3 regions of the Filifactor alocis ATCC 35896 genome follow, and region 2 is predicted to be linked to each of the others. Evidence: predicted binding sites of a transcription regulator. Region 2 holds the regulator's gene; each other region holds the start of a gene.
The links. Region 2 encodes HrcA, which represses chaperone genes, less so after heat shock. Its sites were predicted from a motif close to TTAGCACTCNNNNNNNNNGAGTGCTAA; they were not measured.

Region 1: the regulator HrcA is predicted to act here: its motif matches at 1,777-1,803, upstream of HMPREF0389_RS08105 (co-chaperone GroES).
Region 3: the regulator HrcA is predicted to act here: its motif matches at 2,103-2,129, upstream of htpG (molecular chaperone HtpG).

The regions. Positions count from the first base shown of each region.
Region 1 covers NC_016630.1:1,813,829-1,818,289, forward strand. The annotation lists gene groL (chaperonin GroEL) at 1-1,373, opposite strand, end outside; gene HMPREF0389_RS08105 (co-chaperone GroES) at 1,415-1,699, opposite strand; gene HMPREF0389_RS08110 (V-type ATP synthase subunit D) at 2,087-2,725, opposite strand; gene HMPREF0389_RS08115 (V-type ATP synthase subunit B) at 2,734-4,110, opposite strand; gene HMPREF0389_RS08120 (V-type ATP synthase subunit A) at 4,110-4,461, opposite strand, start outside.
Region 2 covers NC_016630.1:616,202-620,662, forward strand. The annotation lists gene dnaK (molecular chaperone DnaK) at 1-1,024, opposite strand, end outside; gene grpE (nucleotide exchange factor GrpE) at 1,063-1,644, opposite strand; gene hrcA (heat-inducible transcriptional repressor HrcA) at 1,688-2,731, opposite strand; gene HMPREF0389_RS02735 (metal-sensitive transcriptional regulator) at 2,962-3,330, opposite strand; gene HMPREF0389_RS02740 (heavy metal translocating P-type ATPase) at 3,327-4,461, opposite strand, start outside.
Region 3 covers NC_016630.1:1,097,928-1,102,388, forward strand. The annotation lists gene htpG (molecular chaperone HtpG) at 170-2,038, opposite strand; gene HMPREF0389_RS04825 (hypothetical protein) at 2,536-3,396, shown strand; gene HMPREF0389_RS04830 (phosphodiester glycosidase family protein) at 3,603-4,461, opposite strand, start outside.

The DNA.
Region 1 (4,461 bases), 730 kb from region 2:
CCTGCGTTGATTGCGATTTGTTTCAACGGTTCTTGTAATGCGCTTAAAATAATTTTGATACCTGTTTTGATTTCTGTATTTTCTTCTGTCAACAGTTTTTCAACTTCGGAGATAGTTTCAATCAATGCAACTCCACCACCGGATACGATTCCTTCTTCTACCGCAGCTCTTGTTGCATTCAATGCATCTTCCATACGAAGTTTTCTTTCTTTCAATTCAGTTTCTGTTGCTGCTCCAACTTGGATTACTGCAACTCCACCTGCTAATTTCGCAAGTCGTTCTTCCAATTTTTCTCTATCAAACTCAGAAGTAGTGTCTTCGATTTGTCTGCGAATCAAAGCTACTCTTTCTTCTATATCGCTTGCACTTCCCGCTCCGTTTACAATAACTGTATTTTCCTTCGTTACTTTGACAGAACCTGCACGACCAAGCATTGTCATATCTGCATCTTTCAGTTCCAATCCAACTTCTTCAGAGATTACGGTTCCTCCTGTCAAGATAGCAATATCTTGTAACATTGCTTTTCTGCGATCTCCGAATCCAGGTGCTTTGATTGCAACAACATCAAATGTTCCTCTCAATTTGTTCACTACCAAAGTAGCCAATGCTTCTCCTTCAATATCTTCTGCAATAATCAACAATTTTTTACCTTGTTGTACAATTTGTTCCAATACAGGAAGGATTTCTTGGATGTTTGTAATTTTTTTATCTGTGATTAAAATCAACGGATCGGAAAGGTTTGCTTCCATTTTTTCCATATCGGTTGACATGTAAGGAGAAACATATCCTCTGTCAAATTGCATTCCTTCTACTACTTCCAAAGTAGTTCCCATTGTTTTTGATTCTTCTACTGTAATAACACCGTCTTTTCCGACTTTTTCCATTGCATCTGCAATCATTTTTCCTACTTCTTCGTCTCCTGCGGAAATTGCAGCTACTTGTGCAATGGATTCTTTGTTTTCGATTGGACGAGAGTTTGCTTGCAAGGTTTCTACCGCTTTGTCTACTGCTAATTGAATCCCTTTACGAATGAAGATTGGGTTTGCACCGGCTGCCACGTTTTTCAATCCTTCGCGAACGATTGCCTGTGTCAATAGTGTCGCTGTAGTTGTTCCGTCTCCTGCAATATCATTTGTTTTTGTCGCTACTTCTTTTACCAGTTGTGCTCCCATGTTTTCGTAAGCATCTTCCAATTCGATTTCTTTTGCAATAGTAACCCCATCATTGGTAATCAACGGACTTCCGAATTTTTTATCTAAAATAACATTTCTTCCTTTCGGTCCGATCGTCACTTTTACTGTATCCGCCAAAATATTTACTCCGCGTTCCAATGCTTTTCTTGCGTCTTCCCCGAATTTAATTTCCTTTGCCATAATTCAAATTCCTCCTTATATTCTCTTTCTCTTATTCCATCTTATTCTACTACAGCTAAAATATCGCTTTGTCTTAGGATAATATACTCTTCTCCCTCTACCTTTACTTCAGTTCCTGCATATTTGGAGAACAACACTTTGTTTCCTTTTTCTACTTCCATTTTGATTTCTTTACCGTCTACTACTCCACCCGGTCCAACTTCTACAACTTCTGCAATTTGCGGTTGTTCTTTTGCGGTTCCTGTCAAAATGATTCCGCTCTTTGTTTTTTCTTCCGCTTCCAACATTTGAATTACTACACGATCTGCTAATGGTCTTATTTTCATTTCCAAAATCCTCCTTATATTTTATACCGAATGAACGATTCTTTCGATATAGAGTTACACTTCAACTTATCGTTGTATTAGCACTCTTTATTGTTGAGTGCTAATCTACGATTATAATAACGAATTTTCGATTACATTTCAAGTGTTTTTTTATTTTTCTACAATGTTTTTACAGAAAAATTCAACTCCTGTCGCAAAGTCGGAGTTTTTCTCCATTTCAAAGATTGCTTTCAGTTTTACAAACTACTGTTTTTTGTCATATTTTCACTTTTACTCGTTTTAGTTTCCATATTTCATTATGTTAAACTGACTCAAGTAATCATAAAAAAAGAACACTCTTTATCGTGTGACAAAGAATGTTCTCTTAATTCAACATGCACAGAAGTTCTATTTTGCTTCCTGTTCATCTCGAATTTTTTTGCTTTTAATTTTTTTCAATCGGAAGAAATCTTCTCTTTCTTTCTCTTCGATTACTTCCTGAATATATTTTACCGCTTCTTCATAACGTGGAATCTGAATTTTTTCCAATGCGTTCGCACGCTTGGCTGTCTTTTTGATTTCCATTGCTATTTTGAAAACAGCATTCTCTACTTCTGCCAACTCATAGATGAGATAACGAAGATTTTTGAATTTCATTACGGTTTGATCTACTGCTTGATTCGTTTGAAAGAAACTGTAATCCGTATGAAGTAACTCGTCTCTCTCAAAAACTACTGTCGGAACTTCCAAGCCCATGACACTGCGATACAAGATATCAAAGTTCTCTCTTCCCGGAATGGACATTGCAATTTCATCCGCTGTGTTTATCCCGATGGACAGATTGACCATTTGCAATGAGGCATATGCCTCTTCGAACTCTTCTTTGATTTGTTTTTGAAGCGTTTCCGCTTTTCCGACAAGTCCCATTGCCTCTCGAATCAACACAGTTCTTTTTTTATCCAACAGAGAAAATCCGCTTCTGGAGAAAATCAGATTTTCTTTCGCTTTCATCAGATTCGCTTTGGTAGGTGCTAATTCGTTTGCCATTGTACCACCTACTCTCCACAATAATACTTATCTATCATTTTCGGAGAAAGTCTTTCCAATTCTTCTTTTGGAAGGATGGATAGGATTTCCCATGCAATATCTAATGTTTCTTCGATCGTTCTCTTTTCATCCTGATCTTGCGTCAAGAATCGCTCTTCAAACGCTTTTCCGAACGCCATGAATTTTTGGTCCAATTCGGAAAGGTCATCTTCTCCGATGATTTGTGCCAAAGAACGCACTTCTTGTACTCTTGAATAAGAAGAGAACAATTGGGAAGATACTTCATCATGGTCTTCTCTTGTAAATCCGTCCCCGATACCGTCTTTCATCAAACGAGACAAAGATGGCAATACATTGATTGGAGGGTATACGTTTTGTTTTGCCAAATCTCTTGACAATACAATCTGACCTTCTGTAATATATCCTGTCAAGTCGGGAATCGGGTGAGTGATGTCATCATTCGGCATGGTCAAGATTGGTAGTAGGGTTACCGAACCTTTTTTGTCCAATACCATTCCCGCTCTTTCATAAAGTGTTGCCAAGTCACTGTATAGATATCCCGGATATCCTTTACGACTCGGTACTTCTTCTCTTGCTGAGGAAAGTTCACGAAGCGCTTCGGCATACGCTGTAATATCTGTCAAAATAACAAGTACGTGCATTCCTTCTTCATAAGCAAGGTATTCGGCTGCGGTCAACGCACATCTCGGTGTAGAAATCCGTTCTACCGCCGGATCGTCTGCAAGGTTGACATACATAACAACACGCTCTATTACTCCTGAGCCTTCAAAGGATTGTCTGAAGAAATCCGCATCATCGTGCTTGATTCCCATTGCACCGAACACGATTGCGAAGTTGGACTCTTCTCCTTTTACAGATGCTTGTCTTACGATTTGAGCAGCCAACTCGTTGTGTGGCAATCCGTTTCCTGAGAAAATCGGCAATTTTTGTCCACGAATCAATGTCATCAAGCTGTCAATCGCAGAAATTCCCGTTTCCAAATAGTCTCTCGGATAGGAACGGGCAACCGGGTTCATCGGTCTTCCGTTTACGTTATATCTTTTTGAGGAATAAATCGGACCGATTCCGTCCACACTTTGTCCCAATCCGTTGAACTGTCTTCCCAAAATATCTATTGAAAGTGGAATTTCCAACGGTTTTCCTGTAAAGTTAACCGCTACGTTGTTGGTAGAAACTCCCTGTGTCCCTTGGAATACTTGAGCAACTACCTTGTCGCCTTGGACGGCAACAATTTTTCCGTTTCTTTTCTTCCCGTCTTCTAAAGTGATGTTTAGTATTTCGCCATAGGCTGCATTTTTTACGCCCTCTAATACGATTAGGTCTCCCTTTACCCGATTGAGGTGCAAATATTCTCTGTCGCTCATTACTTCACATCCTTCCGTTTTTCATATCTTTTAATCAATCCGTCATAGAAGGTATCGATGGTATATACCAACTCTCCGATTTTGCTCAAATCACTGTTTGGAATGGTATATTTCATCTTAATCACTTCTTCAAATAACTCTGCGTTTCGAATTTCTCTTTGAGGAATTCCTTCTGCCAACGCATCTTTTGCACGTTGATTTAGATGGTCGATTGTCTTCAACATCAAGTATTGTTTTTGTAGCGGTACAAAGGTATCGTCCGCATGCATCGCATTTTGTTGCAAGAATCCGCGCTTGATGACTTTCGCAATCTCAAGTGTGATTCTTTGATCGTCAGGGAGTACATCTTCC
Region 2 (4,461 bases):
ATTCATCAGGGTTAATTCCTTTGTGTGGTTCTTTTCCTAAGAATTTTTTAATTTCTTCTTGTACTGCCGGAATTCTGGTAGAACCTCCTACCAAAATAACTTTATTGATATCACTTGGAGATAATTTTGCATCTTCCATTGCTTTCTTTGTAGGTTCAATTGTTTGATTTACCAAATGTTTTGTCAATTCTTCAAATTTTGCTCTACTCAAATCCATATTAAAGTGTTTTGGTCCTGTTGCTGTTGCTGTGATAAACGGCAAGTTAATGTTTGTACTCAATGTGGAGGACAATTCTTTTTTTGCTTTCTCTGCAGCATCTTTCAAACGTTGTAAACTCATCTTATCAGCTTTCAAATCTACTCCTTCTTGCGATAAGAATTCTTTTGCCATATAGTCAACCAAAACATTGTCAAAGTCATCTCCACCCAAATGGTTGTTTCCACTTGTCGCTAATACTTCGAATGTACCGTCTGCAATCTCAAGAACAGATACATCAAAGGTTCCCCCACCTAAGTCAAATACAAGAATTTTTTCTTCAATATTGTCTTTTTCAAATCCATAGGCAATGGATGCGGCTGTCGGCTCATTAATGATTCTTTTTACATCTAATCCTGCAATTTTTCCGGCATCTTTTGTTGCTTGTCTTTGTGCATCGGTAAAGTATGCAGGTACAGTAATAACTGCACTTGTTACAGTTTCACCCAAATAACTTTCTGCATCAGATTTTAATTTTTGAAGAATAATAGCAGAAATATCTTGTGGTGTATAGTCTTTTCCGTCTATTGTTACCTTAAATGACGTTCCCATTTCCCTCTTAATAGAACTAATAGTTCTGTCAGGATTTGTTACAGCTTGTCTTTTTGCCGGTTCTCCTACAATTCTTTCCCCTTCTTTTGAAAAGGCAACTACAGAAGGTGTTGTTCTTAATCCTTCTCTATTCGCAATAACAACCGGTTCTCCACCTTCCAAAACTGCAACACAAGAGTTTGTAGTACCTAAATCTATTCCTATTGTTTTACCCATAATAAATCTCTCCTTTTTCTTTTTCTGTATATTAATTTTTAATTCGAAACTTTAACCATTGCAGGTCTAATTACTTTTTCTTTCAGCAAGTATCCCTTTTGGAAAACTTCTAAAATCTTACCGCTTTCTTCTCCGTCTTCTTGCATTACAGCATGATGAAAATTAGGATCAAAGTCTATTGTTGTGTCAATCTCTTGTACTCCGTTTTTTTTCAGAGTAGAAAGCAACTGCTTATAAATCAATTCCATTCCCTCATAAAGAGAACCTTCTTTTTCTTCGATAGCATCCAACCCTCTTTGAAAATTATCCAAAACAGGAAGCAAATCCAAAATAATTCTTTCATTTGCCAAAGATGACAACATCTCTTTTTCTTGCTCTGTTCTCCTTTTGTAATTAATGAATTCTGCTTGAATTCTTTTGACAGAATCTGTCAACTCTTGAAGATGTAACTCTTCTTCCTTCTTCTTCTCTTCCAGTCTTTGCATAAAGGAATTATCCACACCTTCTGGTGTTTCTATTTCAGGTGATACACCTTCCTCCACTTTACCTTCTACATCTTCCGCTTTCTCTTTCAGCTCTTCTTGTTTTTCTAATATCATTTCTTTTTCATCTTTTGACAAACCTTCTCCTCCTCATTCCAATTATTAAAAAACTCTATCTATGTCAAGAATCATTTAATAACCTGTTAATTTGCTTTTGTAAATAACTCATTACAGAATAGGCTCTCTGATAATCCATTCTCTTTGGACCGATAATTCCCACTTTTCCGATAGGAACACCATCCTTAATATAATTTGCGGTAATAATAGAACAGTCTCTCATAACCGAATCCATTCTGTCATCTCCGATTACAATATTAATGTTATCTTTTTCAATTCCTCTGATATCTAATACTTTTTTCAGAAGGTCCTCTTCTTTCATCATTGTAAAAAAAGACCTTGCTCTACTGATATCATTAAATTCAGGATGATTAAAAATATTTGTCATTCCATGAAATACCAATTGGAAAGAATCATTTGGATGATGGATTTTTTCCTCTAAGAAAGAGAAGATATCATCCAAAGCAACTGTATATTCACTGATTTTTGATTTAATATAAGGAAATAAACTTTCGCTGATATCTTCATAGCATTTTCCTACCAAGCTTTCATTAATTGCATCTGATATCAACCTTAAAGATTCAGTATCTATTATCTGATGTAAAATCATGGTATCGTTTCTTACTTCGCCATCGTCCAGTACCGTTACAATCACAATTCTTCTACTATCAATCGGAACAAGCGATATATTCTTCAAAACTCTTTTTCTGTTCTGTGTTTCTAAAATTCCGATTGATGTATAATTCGTCAGTTCACTAATCAAATCTAAAGATTCTTGCAATAAAGTACTGATTTTATCAATATTTTTTCCCAACTTAGATTGAATCATCTGTTTATCATACTCTTTCAAGAAGTTAGAACCCATCATATTTTTCACATAAATCTCATATGCTTTTTCAGAAGGAATTCTTCCTGCCGAGGTATGAGGCTGAACCAATAATCCTAACTCTTCCAAATCAGACATCTCGTTTCGGATTGTTGCTGCACTGACATTCAAACCTTGATTCTTAGAGATTGTTCTCGAACCAATCGGTTCTGCAGTATGAATATATTCTTGAATAATAAACTCTAAAATCCTCAACTTTCGATCAGTTAAATTATTTTTCATCTCATCCTCCCTTCTTGCCCAATGCTGTCTGCATCTTTTATTCAAATTTTTTATTTTATTAGCACTCTTTGTTGTTGAGTGCTAACTCATGACTATATATTACCCACTTTCTGTTTATTTGTCAACAATTCCATATTATTTTTTTGAAAAATTACAAATTTCCCATAAACTCTTTTAAAAATATAAATTGGAATCTGCTTGATTCCTCAAAACAAATTCCAATTCCATCATTATTTCAAAATTCGCTTAATGACTTCTACCAAAATATCAATTGATTCTTCTTCCTCAGGATTTGTTTTCATATTCTGAAGATATCCTTTGATATGCTTCTCTAAAATAATCAAACTTACATTTTCCAAAGCCGAAAGAGATGCAGAAACCTGTGTAATGATATCTACACAATCTCGATCTTCCTGAATCATTTTTTGAATTCCACGAATTTGACCTTCTATTCTATGAAGGCGATGAATCAAATTTTTATTTTCCAATGAATCTTCTTTCGATATCGTATCACAAGTCATACATTCTTCTTCAAAATTTTCACAAGTCATACTATTATCTGTATTTTCTTTTATCTTATTACCTATCCCTTTTTTCATGACAATTTTATCCTTTGCAATCTCAATGAATTTGTTACTACAGAAACAGAACTGCATGCCATTGCCGCTCCGGCTATCCATGGCAACAGACATCCTGATGCTGCCAACGGAATCCCAATACTGTTATAACACAATGCCCAAAAAAGATTTTGTTTGATAATTCTCATAGTATGCTTACTCAAAAGCAACGCATCGTAAACAGATTCCAGATCTCCTCTCATCAGCGTGATATCCGCTGTTTCCATTGCAATATCTGTACCTGTTCCAATTGCCATGCTCACATCCGCCGTAGCCAAAGCAGGAGAATCATTAATTCCGTCTCCTACCATAGAAACTATTTTTCCTTGTTTTTGCAATTTTCCAATCTCATCTGCTTTTTCTTCCGGTAAAACATCTGCAATAACAGTATCTATTCCTACTTTAGATGCTACTTCACGCGCAGCAGTAATATGATCTCCTGTCATCATAATAACATCTATTCCCAATTTTTTTAATTGTTCTATCGAACTCTTAGAACTCTCTTTTAGGGTATCTGATATCGCCATATATCCGGATAATTCTCCATTTATCGCAACAAATACTAACGTTTTTCCTGTTTCTTCCAATTGTAATATTTCGTCCTCTTCTTCAAAGTGAATTTTTTTAGATAACATCAATTTTCTGTTTCCAACCCATATTTCATTTCCAAAAACATGTCCTCCTACACCATATCCGGACAAGTTTTCAAAATCATCTAAAGGTATCACATCTAATTTTTTCGACTTTTCAAAGCCTTCTACAACTGCCTGTGCCAAAGGATGTTCAGAACATTTTTCTAACGAATAGACATATTGATAGAAAGATTCTTCTGAAATATTTTTTATTACAACAGTTGATAACGCAGGTTTTCCCTCGGTAATTGTACCTGTTTTATCCAACACAATCGTATTTGTACGATAAGCATTTTCCAAATACTCTCCACCCTTGAACAAAACTCCATATTCTGCTGCACGGCCGGAGCCTGCCATAATGGCAGTTGGAGTTGCCAAACCTAAGGAGCACGGACAAGCAATTACCAAAACAGAAATCATATTTTCCAATGCTCTTGAAAAATTACCTTGATCTATCCATACATACCAAGCAACAAAAGTG
Region 3 (4,461 bases), 480 kb from region 2:
ATACTTTCTTTTTTCTGCTGTAATTTTTGTATTTATATCTCTTTTGTATATTTTCAACACTGTTCTTACTATGGTACCAATCTTACAGTATCAATTATGTGACGCCTATCTTCCGACAAACTCAAGTTTTTATCAAATAGTCGCACTGATAAACCGATTTTCCTTATCCTTACATCAATTCACAGATTTGGTTCGCAAACTCTACCGGATCTTCGATTGGCAATCCTTCAATCAATCTTGCTTGTTGATATAATAGGTTGGTGTATTGGTTCAGTTTTTCTTCGTCATCGATATGACTCATCAGTTTTTCAAAAATCGGATGATTTTTATTGATTTCCAATATTTTTTCTGCTTTCAATCCTCCGTTTCCCGGCATTGCGCTCAATACTTTTTCCATTTCGATAGAAATTTCTCCGTCACTTACCAAACAAACGGCATGCTGTTTCAATCGGGAGGAAGTTTTTACTTCTTTTACTTTGTCACCCAAAACGGATTGCATTTTTTGGAACAGTGTTTTTTCTTCTTCCGTTGCAACGGATTCTTCTTTGTTTTCTTCTTCCAGTCCCAAATCTCCGGCAGAAACATTCTTAAATTCTTTTTCTTGATATTGTTGCAACATTTTCAGTGCAAATTCATCTACATCTTCTGTCAAATACAAAATTTCGTATCCTTTGTCCAACACCATTTCTGTCTGTGGTAATTTTTTGATTCGTTCGATACTTCCGCCCACTGCATAGAAGATATATTTTTGTTCTTCTTTCATACGACTGACATACTCTTCTAATGTGACGAACTTATCTTCCAAGGAGGAGTAGAACAATAACAATTCCTGTAAGGTGTCCTTGTTTGCTCCGAAGTCGCTGTATACACCGAATTTCAACTGTCTTCCGAATTCTTTGAAGAATGTTTCGTAGCGTTCTCTGTCATTTTTCAGTAGTTGTTCCAACTCTGATTTGATTTTGTTTTTGATATTTTTTGCAATCATTTTCAGTTGCTTGTCCTGTTGCAACATTTCTCTTGAAATATTCAAAGACAGGTCTTCTGAATCTACCATTCCTTTTACGAAACTGAAGTAATCAGGTAAGAGGTCTGCACATTTTTCCATAATCAACACGCCGTTGGAATACAGTTCCAAACCTTTTTCATAGTCCGGTGTATAGTAGTTGAACGGTATTTGTGTCGGAATGTATAGGATGGAGTCATATCGTACCATTCCGTCTACTTTCAAGTGAAGATGACTCATCGGCTTATCAAAACCGTAGTGTTTTTCGTGGTAGAAGGTTTCGTAATCTTCGTCTGTCAATTCACTTTTGTTCTTTCTCCAAATAGGAATCATGCTGTTGATGACTTCTACTTCTGTATAGTCTTCATACTCGTTTTCGGTTCCTTCTTTCAATCTGCTTTTCTTCACTTCCATTTTGATTGGATATCGAATAAAATCGGAGTGTTTTTTAATCAAACTTCTAAGATGGTATTCATCCAAAAACTCATCGTAGTTTTCGTCTTCTGTATTTTGTTTCAATTTGATAATAATTTCTGTTCCGACTTCATCTTTACTTGCCTCTTCAATGGTATATCCGTCTATCCCTGAAGAATGCCAGCGGTATGCTTTGTCTTCCCCCAAGCGTTTGGTCAAGACAGTCACTTCATCAGCTACCATAAAAGCGGAATAAAACCCTACTCCGAACTGTCCGATAATAGAATATTCCTCTTCTTTTTCGACCTGTTGTTTAAAAGCAAGAGAACCGCTTTTTGCAATAACTCCCAAATTGTTTTCCAATTCTTCCTGATTCATTCCGATTCCGGTATCTTTGATAGTAAGTTGTCTGTTCTCTTTGTCCGGTACAATCTCGATATAGTAATTTTCTTTTTGGAATGTCAACTCTTCATTGGTCAATGCTTCATAATAAATCTTGTCGATGGCATCACTTGCGTTTGAAATCAATTCACGAATAAAAATATCCTTGTGTGTATAGATAGAATGAATCATCAATTCCATCATTCGTTTGGATTCTGCCTGAAACTCTCTTTTTTCCATTTTTCTCTCCCTCTCTATTATGGTTCTTTTATGTTTTTTCACAAACTTTTTTGCAGTCGATTTGTTAGCACTCTTTGATATAGAGTGCTAATCCGGTTTTATTATAGAACATCTGATTTTTTCTGTCAACAACAATTCAAATGCAAAATAAAAAACAATACATCACAAATGGTATTGTCCATAATATTTATCCATCTAATGAAGCCTTTTCAGAAAAACAAAGCTCAAATTATGGGCGGTAAAAATGATCTTTTCTCGCTTAAAAACTCTTCTTAACTTCCAAAGTGTAAAGATTTCTTAGGTTCTGTTTTCAATTACTGTAAATTATCTCAAATTTATTTTTGTTTTTCTATATCATTCAAACTGATTGTAGTATAATACTCTTATATTTTTGTTTTGATGTTATGATTTCACCCAAACAATGAAATTTTATTTTAATTGATAGTCATAGATAAACCTAACATTACAAACTCAAGATTACATGAAAGGATACTGTTATGAATCAGTTGTTACAATATGGAAAAAAACATACTCCTTCTATCATTCGATGGAATGCCAAAAAATTACCGCAAGAAAAATATTATGTATTGATTCTTCTCTTTTTCGGTGTCGTATATTTCGGATTCTCTTTTGTTCTTCTGAAAAATTCTTTGTGGGATGCGGCTTTTTTTAGTATCTCTCGTATGACGATACTGCTCATCACCTATAAACTTCTCAGAGAATTATCTCCCGATATGCAGATTAACTATTACTTCACTATGATGATGACGGCAAGTGTTTTGTGTTTCCCCTGGGAATTATATTGGTGGGGTACTCTGTTTTTGCTTTGGACTTCAAGAATATTGACTCGCTCTTCCGGAGAGGAAAGCTCTAACTTTGAACTTGTGATTCTGTTTTTGACCTCTTTTTTACTTTTTATTTTTTCCAGTTTTATCTATCCGTTGAATTTGTGTGTCGCGCTGAGTTTGGATTTTTATTTTGATAAATCCCGCAAAAAAAATCTTGTTCCTGCTATTCTTTCCGCTATCCTATCTTGTACCTGGTTCATCCGAATCTACGGTATTACCAAGACTGAACTTTCTCTCTTTTGGATTGCGATTGTGTTGATTGCGGGAGTACTTTTTATTTTTAGAATCTCTATTCTGAAACATATCTTGTCCAAGGATGATAAGGACAAAAGAATGTTACAACCTAAGAGAATCAAAAGTGCCAATGCGAATTTGATTATTACGCTTTTGCTCTTCGCTATCGGATACGGAAAAACTTCAGAATTGGCACATCTTTGGATTATGGTTTTATGTATTTCTCTTCCTTATTGGAAAGATATTTATAAGATTCATCGAAATGAATATAGCTGATTATTATAGTAATCACTGAAATAAAGTAGCGGAACCATGAAATCATCAACAATTTCTTAATAAGTTATGATAGAGTTCAAATAAAATAGGTAATCGTAACATATAGAAAAAGCAATTCTTTGGGAGAACTGTCTCTCTTAAAGAATTGCTTTTTTAGTTTATTGCTTAATGTAATTTCTCAGTTTTATCTTTCAAACACAATCATTCTATTGGAAAAGACTCTTGAATTCATATTGCAATACTCCGTTGTTTTCTTGGAAGACGAGATATTTTATATCGGATAATTGCGAACCTGATGCATTCAAGTCTTTGACGGAAATACGACTGATATTTCCTTCTTGATAACTCGAAAATTCTCCCTTTTTTTCTACGATATAGATATTTTTTGTCTTAGACGCCTGATGCACTGTTTTTCTGAAAATGTCGAAGGAATTTCCGGAAACTTGCAGTTTGCTGTTCATACAAATTACTAAGTTGGTTGTAGGTTGATTCAATGCCTGTTGAATGATATCCCACTGTCCCGATAAACTTCCGTTTGAGCCATTCATCAATAAGAAACTTGTATTACCGACTGTTTGAACTTGACCGTTTGCAAAAGAAACGGTATTCACCTTGGAGGATAAACTGCTGTCTCGATTTCCCAACATCACAACACTTGGAATCTGTGCCAGTTCTTGTTGTAACTTTGCACTGATTGCCTGTGTTGCGATATCGCCTTGTTGCGAATAGGTATCTGTTACCATTGCAAAGGTCGGCGATTGCAGATTCGCCGTTTTGCGTGGGTCGTTCGGATTTGTTCCGATAACTTCTACTGCCATACTACTGCTTGCACCACCGGATTGTGCAACGATTTGTCCGATTCCTCCACCGGTGAATGTCATATTTCTGCCGTCATAATTTCCGCTCACACCTTGTGTGGAGACAGAGACTGATGCTGATGACAGCATATTGTCATTTTCATCAAACACCTTGATTGCAACAGGAATTTTTTCTCCCTGCACAAACAAACCGGCTAACGGAACTATTTTGATGGTCGTCGGATTTCCTTTCGGTGCAATATTTTTT